3 regions of the Lysinibacillus sp. NPDC098008 genome follow, and region 1 is predicted to be linked to each of the others. Evidence: riboswitches for the same ligand, from Rfam matches in the RefSeq annotation. Region 1 holds a riboswitch; each other region holds the start of a gene.
What was found. A riboswitch is a leader RNA that binds a small molecule or an ion and turns the genes downstream of it on or off. The one in region 1 is predicted to bind cobalamin.

Region 1 (6,262 bases):
TATCTGTTGCCTCCCTAGCTCCATTCTCTAAAGAAGAATAGGAGGTGGCATGTTGACAAAACAGAATGCTCTGTTCGTCACAGTACGTCAAACGCCCAAAGAAAATGAGAGATTATTCATTTTTAAACGGGATTTTTTGGCGTTGTGTGAACAAGGACGATAAAGCAAAGGATTTCCTCGATATGTAGGGAATCCTTTTTGTTTTGCAAATATGTACGCAAAGGGGATAAAGTATTATATGGATATAGAAATTTGTAAGCAGCCACGGACAGAAACAACTAAAAAGGTGAAAACACGAATGGCTGTAGAGTCGCTGATTGATCAATTATTAGCAACAAAGCTTATTCGCAATGACCGATTTTTTGAGCAAATTTTATATAATAAAGAAATTATATGGCTGCAGAATGGCGATGTGGATGGACATCTTTTTGCAAAGGCAGCGCTAGCAGACCAGCTAAAAACAAAGACAAACGGCTTTATGATGTATATGCCAACAAATCCAATTGTTTATAAGGTGAATGGAGAGCCGTACCATTTACTGACACGCATTGATTCAACGCGCGCCAAGCCGAATCTTGCGCGCCTTTCGCAGGAGCCAAAGCCAGTGCTAAGTGCCGCGCGTGTTAATGATTTATTATGCACGATTGTCATGCGCTTTTATGAAACCTATATTCATGATTTAGCGACAATTCCTTATACCGATCAATTAGTTGCATTTGTGCAGCAGGAGTATAGAGGATTTTTACAAGCCGTTCAAGCGTTGAATGATGTTCATTTTAATTGGCATCCTCGTGGCAACGGCCATAACAAGCTGTTGCAATTAATTGCAGACCTACAAATGATTAAAAGTCATCCGGGCAAGCTCTTAATTGATTTTGCTAATACGCATGACTATATTGTCGTCAAGCCTGCTTATTTGCCAGCAAAGCCAGCACTATAAGCCCAAGCCCTCCAAAAAGCGGAGGGCTTGTTTTCCTATTAGGGAGCGCAGAGGCGAAATACCCGAGCAAGACTATAAAATACCCGCGGAGCAGGAGCGAATACCCGTGTAAGGAGTTAAAATACTCGCGACCAGATGAATATCCGCGAAATCAGAGCAAATACCCGCAGAGCAGGAGCGAATACCTGCGCAAGGAGTTAAAATACTCGCGACCAGATGAATACCCGCGAAATCAGAGCAAATACCTGCGCCAACAGCTAAAATACTTGCGAATCCAGAACAGTCGCCTGTACTACTGGCAATGCATGGCTGCTTGGGCTTGGTCCCATGGCACGGAATAGCCCTTGCCCTTGGCACAAAAAATGCTTGAGGATGTATAGTCAGGGTCAGCGTTTTTATCGTAGCCTATTTGAGCGATAACTTCCTCTGCATTATGGCAAACATCATAGCCATCAAACTGAAGCGACAAGGCTCCTTTGCCATTTGTATAGGCAGCAAAAGTAGTGCTATAGCCCATCAAGGTGGCAACGGGTGCACGTCCTGTTAAAATAGCATCTGTTTCTGTTAAAATAGGGTCATGAAATGTACCAGCCATTTGTTGGATATCTGTCATCATACGACCGATGAAATCCTTGGAAGCCTTCATTTTAAAGCGATAGTAAGGCTCCAGCAAAATATTGTGTGCTTGCTCTAGCCCTTGACGCAATGCCCGGAAGGTTGCCTCGCGAAAATCGCCACCAGATGTATGTTCATTGTGCCCGCGACCTGTTAACAGCGTGAAATGAATATCTGTAACAGGAAAGCCCGTTAATAAGCCGTGATGGTCACGCTCAAATAAATGCTTTTCTACAAGGCGCTGGTTGCCTACCGATAAAGCATCCGCATGGCAGGCATTGCTAAAGGTATTGCCTGTGCCACGCGCATTGGGCTCCATCAATACATGCACCTCTGCATAATGCTTTAATGGCTCAAAATGCCCATAGCCTGTTACTGTATTTGCAATGGTTTCCATATATAAAATTTGCGGAGCGCCAAAGGACACCTCCAGCGAGAAGCGCCTTATCAATACATCAACAAGCACCTCCAACTGAATAATGCCCATAATATGGACATGAATTTCTTGAAATTTTTCCTGCCACACAACACGTAAAGATGGCTCCTCAGCTTCCAGCAGACGAAAAATCTTTAGTACCTCCTTTATATGCTGATCGCCCTTATACTGAACCTTCGCCTGTAAAGTAGGCATAAGCTCATAAGGCTGTGTATATGCCGTACTGCCGATTTGCTCACCAATTGTAGCGGCACTCAGCCCTTTGACAGCGAAAATTTCGCCAGCCTCGACCTGCTGAACCGTATCAAAGCGACTGCCGTTATAAAGACGAATCTCCGTAATTTTTTCGGTAACCTCTCCAACTGTCAATTCATCACGAATATGTAGTGATCCCTGTAAAGCTTTTAGAAAGGTTAAACGCTGATGCCCGTCATGACGAATTTTAAAAACCTCTCCTTGAAACGGTGCATCCTGCTTAAAGTGAGTAGCCGTTAATAGCGGAAGCTGTGCCAATAATTCCTGAATGCCTCTATCCTTTAAGGCAGAGCCTATAAAGCACGGAAAGGCACACTCGTCTTGAATCATCGCCTGTAGCTGTACAAGGCATTGCTCACAATCCAGCGTGTCCTGTAAAAAGGCATCCAGCAATTGCTCATCACGCTCAGCAAGCCACTCCATTATGCTGCTTGATACATAATTGGCTTGCAGCGGTTCATCCACCAAGAGGACATGCTCAGAGCAATCCTTACGAAGCTGTGCCATTACTGCCGCTACATCTGCGCCTTCACGGTCAATTTTATTGATAAAAAAGAAGGTTGGCACATGGTACTTGCGCAGAAGCTGCCAGACGGTTTCGGTATGTCCCTGTACGCCCTCCACAGCGCTGACAATAATAATGGCATAGTCCATCACACGAATGGCACGCTCCATTTCAGGGGAAAAATCGACATGCCCTGGTGTATCAATGAGCGTATATGTATCCTCGCCTAGCGTGAAGCGACCTTGCTCAGCAAATATGGTAATACCGCGCTGTCGCTCCAGCTCGTGATTATCTAAAAAGGTGTCCTGATGATCGACACGCCCTCGTGCTTGAATACTATTTGTATGAAAAAGCACTTGCTCAGAAAAGGTAGTTTTCCCTGCATCTACATGTGCAAGCACGCCAATTGTTTTATACATGATAAATCCTCGTTTCCATTGCTTTTTTCGTTTTGTAATCAAATACTATCATATAATATTCTGCCCTTATGTCGAAATAGTGCTAAGATAAGTATGATTATTTATTTATGCATTGCCATAAAAATATTCTTCTGCTAGTCTATCAATAGTATGAATAATCATAAAACATATTGGTGCAAATAGCATTTGTTATTTGCTTAAAAGGGAAATCGGTGCAATTCCGATGCTGTCCCGCAACTGTAAATGGGGAGTCTATACAATATGCCACTGTAGCATTGAGCTATGGGAAGGCGTATAGATGATGAACCTAAGCCAGGATACCTGCCAATATGGATGGATGAACTACGAACCACGAGGATGGGGATAGTGATAAAGGTTGACGAACCATTTTTTCACTATGCTACTCTCTTGGTGACAAGAGGGGTTTTTTTATGCCTTCTTGCCATTTTTATAGCAAAGGAGAACAGGAACATGACAAAATGGAAAAGTAGTTGGCTTGTGTTAGTCATTGCCCTTGTAGCGATGTTAGCAGCATGTAATACGGAGTCAGCAGAGCAGGAAGAACAAACAGAGCCAGCAGAAGCAGCGGCAACGGAAGTAACGATTGACAATAATGATACAACGCAAACCTATAAGGAAGCACCAACAAAAGCGATTAGCTTAAATCAGCATGTGACAGAAATTATGCTAGCGCTAGGCTTAGAGGATGCTATGGTAGGTACGGCTTACTTAGATGATAAAATTTATGAGCCATTGCAGGAGGCATACGAGAAAGTGCCTGTTCTATCAGACCAATATCCAACAAAGGAGCAGGTCATTGATGTAGAGGCAGACTTTTTATATGGCGGCTGGAAAAGTGCCTTTGGTGAAAAGGGAGTTGGCACACCTGAGGAGCTGGAGGAGCTAGGCATTCATACGTATTTACATACATCTTCGAATATGACAAAGCCAACATTGGAGGATATTTTCACAGATATTCGCAATGTGGCGAAGATTTTCCGTGTGGAGGAGCGCGGAGAGGCATTGATTGAGCAAATGACGAAGGATGTAGATGCTGTTCGTGCGAAATTACCGCAGGAGGGCGAAAATTTACGTGTTTTAGTATTTGATAGTGGTGAAAAGGATGTGTTCACGGCTGGTCAAAACTTTATGAATGAGCTTGTAACCATTGCTGGCGGTCAAAATGTTTTTGGCGATGTGGAATCAGGCTGGACAACTGTATCGAAGGAGGATGCAGTAGACCGAAATCCGGAGGTGGTTGTTGTTATTGATTATGGTGAAACAACAGCCCAACAAAAAATAGACTTCTTAAAAAATGATCCAGCATTAAAGGAAATGGAGGCTGTTCAAAATAATCGTTTCGTTATCCTACCACTATCAGCAGCATCTGAGGGGGTACGTGCAGCAGAGGCGATTGAAATTTTAGCAAAGGGCTTCTACCCTGATAATTTTTAAGAAGGAGCCGCCAGACAAATGAATGCATTTCAGAAAAATATACCTGACCAAACCTTTGAAACATTGAACCGTCAAGGTGACTTTACACGTTTAGTTATTAGCCCAGGTATTATTAATAAGCATTATACACCTGCACAATTTCAAACGATTGCAGAGGTTGTTGGGGAGCAGGGTGCGATTAAGTATTCGACATCCTATAGCCTATTATTAGCCATTCCAACAAGCGATGTAGAGGAAGCGATTCATACGTTACAGCAGGCAGGGCTGTATAGTATGCCTGCGGGAGCAATTGTAGCGATGAAGGCCTGTGATTTTTGCGATGGCGACAAAATGGAGGCAGCGCCAATTACAGAGCAGCTCTATCATACATTGGAGGGCATGACAGTGCCTGCAAGAGTGCGTGTCAATATCAACGGCTGTGCATCTGCCTGCTATAATGCGGTCTATGATGATATTGGACTTGTTTACCAGCAGGAAAGCTTTGATGTCTATTTAGGCGCAGTGCCAATGGGCGCAAAGGCACAGGCAGGCACATTATTTGCCAAAAGGGTAGCAGTGACAAGGATTGAAGCGTTTTTACAGCAGATTATTCAGCTTTATCAGAAGCATGCACGCCCAAATGAGCCCTTTTATAAATTTTACCGCCGAACAAAGTCGGACGATTTTTGGCAGAGCCTAAGCAGGAATAATAATTAGCCTGTCGAAATATTATAAGTGAATACTTATGATAAAGGGGCAAAAAGATGACAGCAAAACAAGGCATTCAACCACAAGACCTATATCACTTAAAATCGGTATCTGCTCCACAGCTATCGCCTGATGGTACAGAGGTTATCTATATAGAAACAGTGATGGATGAAAAGAGCAACGACTATATATCTCATTTATATTATCTTAATTTACAAGCTAAACAGCCACAGCAATGGACATTTGGCGAGGCGAAAACAAGCGCTCCAGCATGGTCACCAGATGGCAGTCATATTGCATTTGTATCTACAAGAACAGGCAAGCCACAAATTTTTGTATTGGCAAAGACAGGCGGGGAGGCAAGGCAAATAACCCATTGTAAGCATGGAGCTACCTCACCTGTCTGGTCGCCATGCAGCAAAAAAATTGCGTTCTCGGTTAAGCTTGGTCAAGAGGATAGCATTCACGATCAGCCTGAAACAGATAAACAGCAGCAGGAGCTAAAGCCGCTGGAAGTGAGTGCTATGAAATATAAATCAGATGCGGCAGGCTTGTTAGATATGGAGCAATTTACGCATATTGCTGTTGCTCATCTTGAAACAGGTGAGCTGGAGCAGCTAACAGCAGGAAACCATCATTTCCACCTTGATACATGGTCGCCAAATGGGCAATACTTGACATATATCGCTGATTTATCAGAGGATCAAGATTTTTCATTTAACAATGATATTTTCTTATTGGATGTAGCGACAAAGCAGACTCAGCAGCTAACAGCAGAAATAGGCACATTTTATCAAACTTCATGGTCACCGAACAGTCGCTATCTTACGTTTCTTGGTAGCAAACGCGAATTTCAAAATGCTACACAAGCAAAGCTATGGCTATATGATGTAGCACAGCAGCAACTGACATGTATAACAAGTGACTTTGATGCGCCGATTGGTGACTTA
Region 2 (6,262 bases), on a different contig from region 1:
ATTGATAGTTCTGCTCTGTAATAATCGCTGCCATTTCGTCAGCCGTGAGCCGACCGATTAAATGCGGCAAGCCAGCATCAGCAAGGCTAGTGGCTGCTGATTCGGTAACGACCGTAGCTGTGACAGGATACCCTGCCTGCTGCAATTCAAGGGCTAGGTTTCTTGCATCACTCGTCCCTGCTAACATGAAAATCATTTGACAGGCTCCTCTGCATGATGATGGTCATGGTCGTGATGGTGATCGTGTCCATGCTCGTGGTCATGATGATGGTGATGATGTGCATGTCCATGTACTGCCGCATAGGCACGGTAATTCTCTAAATCTTGCATGCCTGTTGATGTCCCATTAACCGCCTGCTCAATACGCTCTAATAACACATTTTGCAGACGTTCATGGTAGCCAAAATAATCGGCAATTTGAATCTCACACTCAGGATATTGCGCATTAAAGCTTTCACACATTCCCTTCATACGCTCCATTAAAATGCCTGTGAATAAGAAGTATGGCAGCATCGTAATCTTTTTAGCACCTAGTTTGACACAACGCTCCATGCCTTCCTCAACACGCGGGTCTGTTACTCCCATAAAAGCGCTTTCCACATATTTGACAGGAAGCTTTTCCCATAGTAGTCGTGTGATTTTATAAAAATCACCATTTGCCTCTGGATCACTACCGCCTCGTGCAATTAATAAAATGGCTGTATCCTGCTGCTCCTCTTCCGTACTAAAACCAATGTCTGCTAGGCGATCTTGTAAAATCGCAAATATTTCTTCATGAATACCAATTGTTTGACCATATGTGAACGTAACGTTTGGATAATGTTCGCGTGCATGCTCAATTTCTGCTGGGATATGGAGCTTAGAATGACCTGCATGGAGTAAAATAATCGGAATGACATGAACCTCTGTTGCCCCTTTTTTCACACAGTTTGTAATTCCTTCTTCAATATTCGGTGAGGCAAATTCAAGAAAGCACGTTTCCACTAAAAATTGTGGATCAATACGCGGTGTCATTTGCTCGATAAATGTACGTACCTCATCATTTCCTGCTGCTAAACGGCTACCATGGCCGACAAATAAAATTGCTTTCATCTCTATTACTCCTCACTAGTCGCCGCATGGAGCTGGCTCTACTTTTATTTTGGAAGACATATCCTGATACGTAAAATGTAGTATCTTTTTCACACGTTTAAAATATTTAAACAAGCGCTCATTTGGATGAGCATTTGCTTTATATTCTTCAATAATCTCTGTAATAAGCGGTATCAGTTGTTCTGGCTCCAAGCCTTCTACAACAGGCTGTGCCGCATGTGCTGTACGACCCACTGGCTTTGCCCCAATAAAAACATCAAACTTACTTTTGCGGTATACAATGCCAATATCGTCAAACACAGCACGATAGCAAGCCATACCACAGCCATTAAAGCCAATATTTAATGTTTTCGGCAAGGACATGCCACCTAGCTTTTCCTGAATTTCTTCTGCATATGGAATTGAATCTGCCTTTTCACCATAGCAAAAATCACAAGCCTTCAATGTCACAACATCACCAATAGGCGCTAGTAAAAAGCCTACTGCCTGTAGCTTTTCGGTAATGCGATCAGGCTCAGTTGTTGGAATTTTTAAATGGATTTGATGCTCTGGTGTATATTCCATCGTGCCATTTTCACCAACGACCTCTGCCAATGTTGTCATTTGCTGTGGTGTAAAAAATTTATTAGCCACACCCGGGCTTACAGCTAATTCAAAAATGGATTCAATGTTTTGCTGGACAAGCTTTGGCGTTGCCTGTATTGCACTTGTTCCTTTCACCATTGCAAGTGCCGCTGTAGCCATTTCCAATGCTGTTTTTTTCGGTTTTGGCGCAGCGGCTACACTGGGTTTAATAAAGCGTCCTGCATTAGGGTCAGCAGCAAAATCATTTCGTGCAGCTCCTGTTTCTTGGTTCATTGCCCAAGGTTCATTTTCTTCACGCAAACGTTGATGTGGACGCAATGGCTGCTTCTCTGCACCAAGTGTATATTTGCGCTGATAGCCACGCGGTGTAATCATTTTATTATCATAGAAAAATGTCGAAGAATTCCCGATAATGACAGTTGTTAGCATACCAATATCATGCTCTAGCATTTCTGCTAATGTTGTCATCGTAATTTCTTGACGCTCACGATAGGCACTTTTCACAAGCCCAACAGGTGTATCAGGTGAACGGTATTCTAACAGAATGCGCTGTGCCTCCACAATTTGTCTTGTACGACGTCCACTTTTTGGATTGTAGAGTGCAATGACAAAGTCTGCCATCGCTGCCGCCTCTACACGCTTTGCAATTAAATTCCAAGGTGTTAAATGGTCGCTTAAGCTGATTGTGCAAGCATCATGCATAATGGGTGCTCCTAGTAAACTAGCACATGAATTAATCGCTGAAATCCCTGGAACAATTTCGACTTCAATGCCTGTTGCCTCTGTCCAGCCCAGCTCAATTAACACTTCATACACCAAACCAGCCATCCCGTAAACGCCGGCATCTCCACTGGAAATCACCGAAACAATACTACCAGCCTCTGCTTGACGCACAGCCTCCTGTGCACGTGAAACCTCCTCTGTCATACCTGTACTAATAATTGACTTGGCATTGACTAAATCTTGAATAAGCTCTACATAGGTTTTATAGCCGATAATCATATCACTTTGTTGCAATGCCTCTACAGCACGTGTCGTAATATGCTTAAAATCTCCAGGTCCAAAGCCCACTACGAAAATTTTCCCTTTTTGTGCCATCCTGTTACCTCTCTTTCACCTTTTCAATCCCTTTAATGGCCGTTGTCTGTGCTGTGCGCTGTAATGTCCCCTCACGCAATGAAAAGACATGCTCCTTGTATAAAGCTTCATGATGCAAATCTTGTACAAGTGCTCTCGCATGCTCTGTTGATGGCACACGATACCAATTGCCTTGTGGATAGGCAATAACAACACAAGCATCCTTACATCGTCCATTACAGCGTGTTCTTGTCGTATGTATTTCTTTATCAAGTGCTTGTCGCTGTATTTCATCTCGAATGGCTTGTGTAATATCCTCCCCATCCTTTTTCATACAGCTACTACCGTTGCAAATAAAGAGATGTGTTTGCATCCCCTCTAAATTCCATGTTGTCATCTAATTGCTCCCTTCATTTGCTTTTTTGGAAAAGAAAAAACCTTTACTCTTCATGGAGAGTAAAGGTTTTATAGAAGCTTGATAAAAACGAATAAAATACTGGTACCCGCTCTTGCTTCAACTTCTCCCTCCGAAAAGTTTGCATGCACAATCAACTAAGCAGGTCTCCTGACTTAAGCTTCATTTTACTTTCACGCCTTCCCAGTTTGCACGAGTGGCTTTGTGATTTCATCAGCTATTACAGTAGCGGGGGCTGTATTGGATTCTCACCAATTTCCCTATTATCTCGAATATTCGAGCACTTATTGATGTTTATATGAAATTATTAACGTTATCCATTGAATAGAAAACTGTCTTTATCATAGCTTATTATTTTAAAATTTCAATATTTCTTTAATAATTTGTGATAAATTTATCAGTTTCGCTTATCAGAATTTTCAACATTGCGCCTTCATTCAAAATTTTTTATAAAAAGTATAGCATATTTATGGAAATTCATGTTATACTTTGTCGTGAAATCTCACAATTTTATATTTTTTTCGGTGTAAAATACTTGTTATTTTACTTAAAAGGGAAGTCGGTGTAAATCCGACGCGGTCCCGCCACTGTAATAGGGAGTTTTATAGAAAACGCCACTGTCCAACGGATGGGAAGGTCTATAAAGCAGTGAACTAGAGCCAGGAGACCTGCCGAAAAATACGTGACCGTTTCAGCCTACGAGGATAGGTGTGCGACTTAGCAGATAAATAGATTATTTGCCTTTTTTAGCATGCACTTTTCCTGTAGCGGAGAAGTGCTTTTTGTATGGGCTCAGTCAAATGTCCTGTTTAGCGAGCAACAGGATGCTTATGGGATCATGCAAAAGTCTAAATACGCATCAAAGAATTTCTTCGCACGCACTATTCTTGCAATCTATTTCATCGTGAGGAGGAAAAATGTTGAAGTTTTCTTGGTGGAAATGTAGTTATTTTTTATTGGCATACTTAATAGTGCCAAAGCAAGCTTTTGCTATGCATATTATGGAAGGCTTTTTACCCATTGAATGGGCTATTTTTTGGTGGATTATCTCTATCCCTTTTATTGTCTTAGGATTGCGTTCCATTCGAAAAACCATTGATGCCAACCCTGAAACAAAAATGATGTTAGGGCTTTCAGGAGCCTTTGCGTTTGTATTATCCGCCTTAAAAATCCCTTCAGTGACAGGAAGCTGCTCGCATCCTACAGGTGTTGGACTTGGGACCATTTTGTTTGGCCCGCTTGCCATGAGTGTTATTGGCACAATTGTGCTATTATTCCAATCTCTGCTGTTAGCACATGGCGGTCTGACAACATTAGGGGCAAACGCCTTTTCAATGGCGATTGTAGGACCTTTTATCGCTTACTTTACTTTTAAAGGAGCACAAAAAATAGGATTATCCTTTTCTCTAGCAGTTTTCTGCGCTGCGATGCTCGGTGACTTAGGCACATATGTTATCACTTCGGTACAGCTAGCCCTTGCCTTCCCTTCAGAGGTTGGTGGCTTCGCCGCATCCTTTACAAAGTTCGCAAGTATTTTTGCATTAACACAAGTTCCATTAGCCATTAGTGAAGGGATTTTAACCGTCATTGTGATGAATTTCTTGAAAAAATATAATCTTAGCGAATTAAAAGCCTTACGTGTTTTCTCAGTAAAGGAGGCGCACTAGACATGAAACGTAACTTACTGCTAGTAGCTATTGTTGTTCTGTTAGCGATTATTCCCCTCTTTATTCAAAAGGGCGCAGAGTTTGGTGGTGCTGATGGTGAAGCTGAAGCAGCGATTGGTGACATTAACAAAGACTATGAGCCTTGGTTTGAAAGTTTATGGGAGCCACCTAGTGGTGAAATTGAAAGCTTATTATTTGTTCTACAAGCAGCGATTGGTGCAGGCTTTATTGGCTATTTTATCGGCTATATGCGCGGCAAGCATAAAGAGGGCTAACGACTATGCTATTCATTGATAAGTATGCTTATCTGAATAAGCTAGCGCTTGTTCATCCGCTAGAAAAAATGACCTTTTCATTAGGGCTATTGTTATTATCCCTTCTTTTCAAAGATGAACAGCTTTCACTCATTACATTTTTTGTAATGAGTGCTTTTATCATTGTTGGCGCAAAAATCCCATTAAGCTATTATGGAAAGCTGTTACTTTTACCATGCTTGTTCTTATTCACTAGCCTTATAGCCATTTTAATCTCCATGACACCATCCACCCATGTCTTACCTGCTCATATTTGGTCTGTTACCTTCAGCCATTGGACCATTTTTATTGGGCAAGCAAGTATGACATCAGCACAGCAATTATTTTTTAGTGTGCTTGGTAGTATAAGCTGCTTATATTTTTTAGTTTTAACAACATCGGTTAACGGTATTTGTTATGTTTTACGACAATGGCGATTGCCTGTGTTATTGGTCGAATTAGTAGAGCTAACCTACCGTTTTATTTTTCTTTTTTTAGCGAGCATGCAAAATATTTATGTTGCCCAACAAGCACGTCTTGGCTATCATTCCCCAATGCAATGGCTACGTTCTATCTCCATGCTTATTGCAGCATTATTTGTAGAGATGTTTCAACGTAGCCGAGAGCTGAACAATGCCATGCAGTCACGTGGTGGCGAGGCTGTTTATTGGCAGGAAGCGGGCGCTTATCGCAAGAAAAATTGGTTAGGCATGGCAGCTATTTTTCTATTCTTCATCATATATGGAGGTTTTGTTAGATGACAGCAAATTATTTTGAGCTTGAGCATCTGTCCCATGTTTATGCGGATGGCACAAAGGCTCTAATAGATATTTCATTGCACATTCCAAAAGGAAAAAAAATCGCTATACTCGGGCAAAATGGCGCAGGAAAGTCAACATTATTTCAGCATCTTAATGGCATCCTAAAGCCCACTTCAGGAACGATTTCCTTTTGTGGGAGGAAGCTTCAATATAGTAGAAAAGCTTTAAAGGCTCTTCGTCAGCAGGTTGGTATTGTTTTTCAACATGCTGACCATCAGCTTTTTTCAGGCACAGTCAAGCAAGATATAGCGTATGGTCCGCTTAATCTTGGCTGGTCAAGCGAAAAAATTGAAGAAAGGATTGCTTGGGCTG
Region 3 (6,262 bases), on a different contig from region 1:
AGAGTTACTAACAAATGTATATGCCTGAAGCTCTTTTATTTGATTGACCATCATTGTATCAGAGCTTAACCCTAATTCAATAGCGTCTATCATCTTCGGATCAAATACCTCTGTTAAACTGCGCTGAACACCTTTGCCAAACAGGCTTTTAAAGGGGGTAAAAACATGTGCAGGAATAAAAAGCCCACCCAATTCATACACCTTTTGCTGTAATGTTCGTCCATCACAATAGATTCGCTGTGAGCTTAAATGGATATTTTTCATATGCTGAGCCATCCAATTTGAAAATTGCTTCATTAGCAAAAGTGTAGGGAAGTATGCAAGCACATGAATAGGGCCATGGCAAAATTGATCATAAATTTCAATTTCTGAACCTGGAATTAGTGTTGTTTCCTGAAAACGTAGCCCCCCTCCTTCTAGCTCCTTTAGTTCACCTTGCGCTAATAGCTCACTCATTTCCTCTATAACCTCTGGTGAATGACAATCGATAATACCAATAATATCTAACCCCTTTCTTGCACTGGCTGTTTCTAAGATGCGTGCTAATGTTAATGTTTTACTGCCTGTAATTTTCACAGCACGTCCACTAGCAGTACGACCAATATGAATATGTAAATCTGCATAAAACTCTTTCATTTATAGCACTTCCTTTTGTGTATGTTAAAAGAAAAGTACCTTACATTACTGCAAGGCATTTTATTGTTTATGATGACCTGCCATGTTAGGGTTCGCTTCATAGGCAGTTGATCCTTGAGCTGGTATTTCGGATGAATCATATGCTACTAATGTAACACCTATATCCTTCTCTAGCTTATTAATTTTATCAAGTTGCTGTTGATTGAGGTTGGCTAATTTTATTTCTTCCATTGTTTATCATTCCTTTCAACCATAAAGTTCCCTAAAATTAAGCTATCTATACAAGGAAATAGGCTATCAAGAAAGTGGAAATTTTCTTAATAGCCCATTGATATAGTATGCTCAATTATGTTGCTGCTACTGCCTTTATTTTATTGCTTGTAAATTGTTCAGGAATATAGGTTAGATATGGCTTGCCTGTCAATGCATGTGTCTGAATATCCGCGTAGACACCAAATACCTTTTGCAATAATGCAGGCGTTAGCACTTCCTCTGGTGTACCATAGCATACAATCCGTCCATGCTGTAGCACATATATTTGATCACAGTACATAGCCGCAATATTTAAGTCATGCAAAGCTGCGACTACTGTTAAATGTAAGGTTTGAATTAAATCCATCACCTGAAGCTGATGTTGAATATCTAAATGATTTGTTGGCTCATCTAGAATAAGCACCTGTGCTTGTTGTGCAAGTGCCCGCGCAACCATAACACGCTTTTTCTCGCCTCCTGAAAGGGAGCTAAAGCTGCGTTTTGCTAGATGCTCAATACCTGTTTGCTTCAGCGCATCTTTCACAATTCGAAAATCCTGCTCTTTGTCTAGCTCTAATAACTTTTTATGTGGTGTTCTACCCATACTAACTAAATCATGTACAGTAAAATCAAATAATACAGGTGTTTCTTGACTAACAACAGCTAAATTTTTGGCAATAGCTTTACTCGATTGCTTTAAAATATCGTGCTCGTTTAATAAAATTGTACCATTTTCAGGCTTTAATAAACGATACATATTTTTTAACAACGTTGATTTACCGCTACCATTAGGACCAATTAGCCCAACAAATTGCTTTTCCTTTATGTGAATACTCACTTCATGTAATATGCGCTGATCGTTAATGGAGAATGATACTTGCTTTGCTTCTAATGTCATCTTTTTAATCTCCTTCACCAAAAGAATAATTGTTACGACGGAGTAGCCAAATAAAGAATGGTCCGCCACAAAAGGCAGTAATAATACCAATTGGCATTTCCTGAGGAGCAATAATAATTCGAGCCACTGCATCTGCCCAAACTAAGAAAATCCCGCCCAATAAGGCACTAATGGGTATAACATATTTATAATTAGACCCGACAATTAATCGGACAATATGTGGAATGATTAATCCTACAAAGCCAATAGCACCGCTTACAGCAACAAGTACCCCTGTTAATAACGAAACAAGTAAGACAAGCTGTATACGAAATTGCTGAAGGTTGACACCTAATGTGACAGCAGCCTCTTCGCCCAATAATAGTAAATTTAAGTTTCGATAATGGAGCCAAAGTAAAGCAAATACTACTAAAAGGACGATAGCTGGAATGATAATATTTGTCCATTTGGCACCAGCTAAACTACCAAGCATCCAAAACATCACTGCCTTTAATGCACCCTCTTGCTTTGCCATCATTAAAATAAAATTCGAAACGGCTGTTAAAATAAAGGACACCGCCATGCCTGCTAATAGTAGACGAAAGATAGAAACACGCCCTCCAACACGCGATAAAAAAAATACAAGCACAATAGCAAATAATGACCCTAAAAAGGCGGATACGGAAAGAGCATACATACCTAAAAACGAAAAAGCACCTAAAATAATAACAGAGGTTGCTCCCACCGCTGCGCCTGAAGAAATACCTAAAATATAAGGATCAGCAATAGAATTTCGCACAAGCGCCTGAATAGCAGCACCTGCAATTGCTAAGCCTGCTCCAACAATAGCCGCCAGTATGACACGTGGCACTCGTATTTGCCAAATAATAATTTCCTGTGAGCGGCTCCAATCAGACTCTATAAAGTTATGTATAAAAGGTAGCTTCGAAAGAATCACCTTCCAAACATATAATGGCGTTACAGATACAGACCCAACCATTACAGCAAAGGTCATAGAAACGATTAATATGAAAACAAGTAGTACAGAAAATAATATAAACTTTTTATTCATTCAGTAAACTCCTACAAATTTGATGGATAAAGCAATTAGCTAATGCCTTTCAGAGCCTATGATTATTTATCTCAACAACAATAAAGTTGAAGCAAAATAAAAAAAGGCATTCTATACAAAAATATGCATAGAAATACCCTCGATTAAACAAAGTCAGAAAATAACCAGCTATTGTCCGTAATTGCTTGCATCCTCGTGGGCATTACAGGTATTACTAATTGGCAGGTCTCCTGGCTTCGATTCTGCGTCCTCTGATAGCCTTCCCATTTTTCAACAGTGGCATAAAAATCATAGAACTCGTCGTTACAGTTGCGGGACAGCGTCGGACTTTCACCGACTTCCCTTTTAAGTGACATAAAAAGATGTCACACCAATAGTAGCAAATAATATTAAATGATAACGACTCTATCATACAGTTTTATAGGTTGTTCGTCCATATGGAACTATTATTTAACAGCTCTATATTTTAGTTAACTAAATGAAATTTTTATGTTGACACAAATATATCCATTCTTTACACTAGCATTAATAACTATAAAAATTAGAGGTGAGAGCATGGCAACAGTTACAGAACACCGTCATCATAAATTAAGAACCGTAGATATCGCTTATATTGGCTTATTCTCTACACTAATGATGGTAGGTGCTAATATTACTTCCTTTATACCATTTTTAGTAGTGGGTGGTGTCCCAATCACACTGCAAACTTTCTTTGCCATTTTATCAGGTCTTATTCTTGGTAGTCGAAAAGGCGCGCTCGCTTGTACTGTCTATATGTGTATCGGATTAGCAGGAGCGCCTGTCTTTTCTCGCTTTGGTGGAGGCTTTGGGCAAATTTTAAGCCCTACTTTTGGTTTTATTGTGTCATATATTTTATTGGCATTTATTGCTGGTCTTATTGTCGAACGCAGTGGCACAAAAATGAGCTATATAGTGGCTGCGTTAATCGCCTTTATCTTTAATTATGTATTCGGCACAAATTGGATGTATTTTGCGTATAAGCTTTGGGCAAGCGCACCAGAAGGCTTTACATATAAATTAGCGTGGCTTTGGATGGTTCCACCACTACCAAAGGATGTTATCTTATCTGTCTTTGCAGGTATCTTTGCTTACCGATTACAAAAAACATTAAAAATTATTCCAATCAAATAAGCAAAAGAGCTGTGAGAAAGCCAATAAAACGTCAGCTTTCTCAACAGCCCTTCTATACATTAAATATATTTTTTTGCCCAGTCAATAAAGTTATCCATCACAACATCAAGGAATTTTACAGTTCCTTCATCCGTTAAATTTCCTTCTGCATCAAATTTCGTATGCACAGCACCAATATAAACATCGTTACCACTTAGTAATGGTGAATTGACACCAGGAGAGAATAAAATATCACGTAAATGTAATTGAGCTTTAACTGTACCTAAGTTCCCCATAGAAGCACCCATTATAATAGATGGTTTACCGATCATTACTTTATCCACACGAGATAACCAGTCAATAGCATTGACCATGACACCTGGAACTGTTCCATTATATTCTGGTGTTACCCATAACACAGCATCTGCCGCTTTTACTTTTGCTTTAAAATCAAGCACTGTTTGTGGTGGATCATTTTCGTTATCTTGATTATACATTGGTAAATCTTTTAAACTTAAAACTTCAAGATCGAATTTTTCTGCATAACGTTTTTGAATAAATTGAGCTAACTGCATATTATAAGATTCTTTACGGATACTACCTACGATGGCTACTACTTTCACGATGTTTCCTCCTAAATGAATATTAGTCATAGTATTTGTATAGCTATTCTATTTTATACCACATTAATAATACGTGACAAATTCTTCGACAGGCTTTCGATAGCCACGTAAACGACGGCTGCTTTCCTTTTCTTTGCCAATCGTAATCATCAGGACAATCTCATGCGTTTCTGGCACATTAAATAATGCACGCATTTGTTGCTGATCAAAGCCAATCATTGGGCAAGTATCCCAGCCACGATTTTTCGCTGTAAGCATAAATAGCATTGCAGATAGAGAGGCATTGCGAATTGCCTCTTCCTTCATAAATGCCTTGCCACGATCCTCATAAAATTTTGCATTTTCAGCTACAAGCTCATCTAGTTCACAGGCTGTAATAATGCCTAAATCTACCATACCTTGACTTAATTCAGCAGTATGTTTATATGCCTCTTTATCGCCTAATACAAGGACTACACCTGAAGCTGAATGTACCTTGTATTGCCCATATGCCGCCTCTCGTACCTTTTCTTTCATTTCCTCATCTAATACGACAATATAATTGGCATGCTGTAAGTTAAAGGCTGATGGTGCTAATTTGACATCCTCTAGAATAGGACGTATATCTGCCTCAGTCATCTTCACACCCTCTACAAAATTATTCGCAGAACGGCGCTTATCTAATAGCTTTGAAAATTCCATTTATGAATCCCTCACTACTTCTATTATCTTTAGCTTTATTAACAATAATTAAGGCGTTAATTACTAAAAAATCAAATTCCATTACTCATATTCTTTCTCAAATGTTTCAGAGCTTCGAACCGTATCAATCGGACGAACAAGCTTTTCAATCTGCTCACGCTTGGGCTCTAAAAATGGTGGTAATGATAGCTTCTCGCCTAATGTTTCATATGGCTCATCCCCCATAAATCCAGGGCCGTCTGTTGCAAGCTCAAATAAAATTTGTGGTGCTACTCGTGTATATAAAGATTCAAAGAAATGGCGATTCACATAGCCTGATGTATGGAAGCCAAAGCTTTCAAATCGAGTTGTCCATTCATCTAATACAGCACGATCCTCTACACGAAAGGCAGCATGGTGAACTGTGCCGAAGCCTTGACGAGCTGCTGGTAAAACTGTGTTATACTCTACAATAATTTGTGCGCCATTGCCCCCTTCACCTACTTCAAATAGATGGAAGTCGCCTTCTTCAGCAATTTCTGTAAAGAGCATTACCCTCTCTAGCATTTCTTTAAAATATTGAAAATTAGCTACACGAACAAATATAGGGCCTAATCCAGTAATCGCATACTCCAATGGAATTGGTCCATCTTGCCACGGTGTGCCTGATGCAACGCCTGTATTATGCTCGTCTGAAATAAGCTGATAGTGCTGATCGTCAAAATCCACAAAGGATAATGTTTTCTTACCAAACTGCTCTTTAATACCAGTATGTTTAACATCTAAACGGTCAAAACGTTTTACCCAGTAGTCGAGTGCTGCATCTGTTGGTACACGGAAGGAAGTTTTCGAAATTTCATTTGTACCATGTACACCCTTTGGAATATTGGGGAAATCGAAGAATGTCATATCTGTCCCTGCACTACCTTTATCGTCTGCAAAGAATAGATGATACGTTTGAATATCATCCTGATTCACCGTTTTTTTCACTAAACGCATACCTAAAACATA

Region 2: another riboswitch for cobalamin. It lies ahead of ACIQVU_RS01510 (energy-coupling factor ABC transporter permease); the one in region 1 lies ahead of ACIQVU_RS08355 (ABC transporter substrate-binding protein).
Region 3: another riboswitch for cobalamin. It lies ahead of ACIQVU_RS14255 (FecCD family ABC transporter permease); the one in region 1 lies ahead of ACIQVU_RS08355 (ABC transporter substrate-binding protein).

Annotation. Positions count from the first base shown of each region.
Region 1 is NZ_JBIWBA010000006.1:48,794-55,055, reverse strand. It holds gene ACIQVU_RS08365 (hypothetical protein) at 239-940, shown strand; gene ACIQVU_RS08360 (GTP-binding protein) at 1,233-3,170, opposite strand; cobalamin riboswitch at 3,325-3,513, shown strand; gene ACIQVU_RS08355 (ABC transporter substrate-binding protein) at 3,642-4,625, shown strand; gene ACIQVU_RS08350 (precorrin-3B methylase) at 4,644-5,321, shown strand; gene ACIQVU_RS08345 (S9 family peptidase) at 5,369-6,262, shown strand, end outside.
Region 2 is NZ_JBIWBA010000001.1:301,460-307,721, forward strand. It holds gene cobK (precorrin-6A reductase) at 1-196, opposite strand, end outside; gene ACIQVU_RS01495 (sirohydrochlorin chelatase) at 193-1,092, opposite strand; gene cobJ (precorrin-3B C(17)-methyltransferase) at 1,108-2,775, opposite strand; gene ACIQVU_RS01505 ((2Fe-2S) ferredoxin domain-containing protein) at 2,780-3,151, opposite strand; cobalamin riboswitch at 3,292-3,472, opposite strand; cobalamin riboswitch at 3,675-3,859, shown strand; gene ACIQVU_RS01510 (energy-coupling factor ABC transporter permease) at 4,087-4,836, shown strand; gene ACIQVU_RS01515 (energy-coupling factor ABC transporter substrate-binding protein) at 4,839-5,111, shown strand; gene cbiQ (cobalt ECF transporter T component CbiQ) at 5,117-5,890, shown strand; gene ACIQVU_RS01525 (energy-coupling factor ABC transporter ATP-binding protein) at 5,887-6,262, shown strand, end outside.
Region 3 is NZ_JBIWBA010000017.1:41,925-48,186, reverse strand. It holds gene ACIQVU_RS14270 (endonuclease Q family protein) at 1-636, opposite strand, end outside; gene ACIQVU_RS14265 (hypothetical protein) at 697-867, opposite strand; gene ACIQVU_RS14260 (heme ABC transporter ATP-binding protein) at 983-1,786, opposite strand; gene ACIQVU_RS14255 (FecCD family ABC transporter permease) at 1,791-2,837, opposite strand; cobalamin riboswitch at 3,040-3,227, opposite strand; gene ACIQVU_RS14250 (biotin transporter BioY) at 3,393-3,989, shown strand; gene ACIQVU_RS14245 (NADPH-dependent FMN reductase) at 4,049-4,591, opposite strand; gene ACIQVU_RS14240 (nitroreductase family protein) at 4,655-5,272, opposite strand; gene ACIQVU_RS14235 (ring-cleaving dioxygenase) at 5,354-6,262, opposite strand, start outside.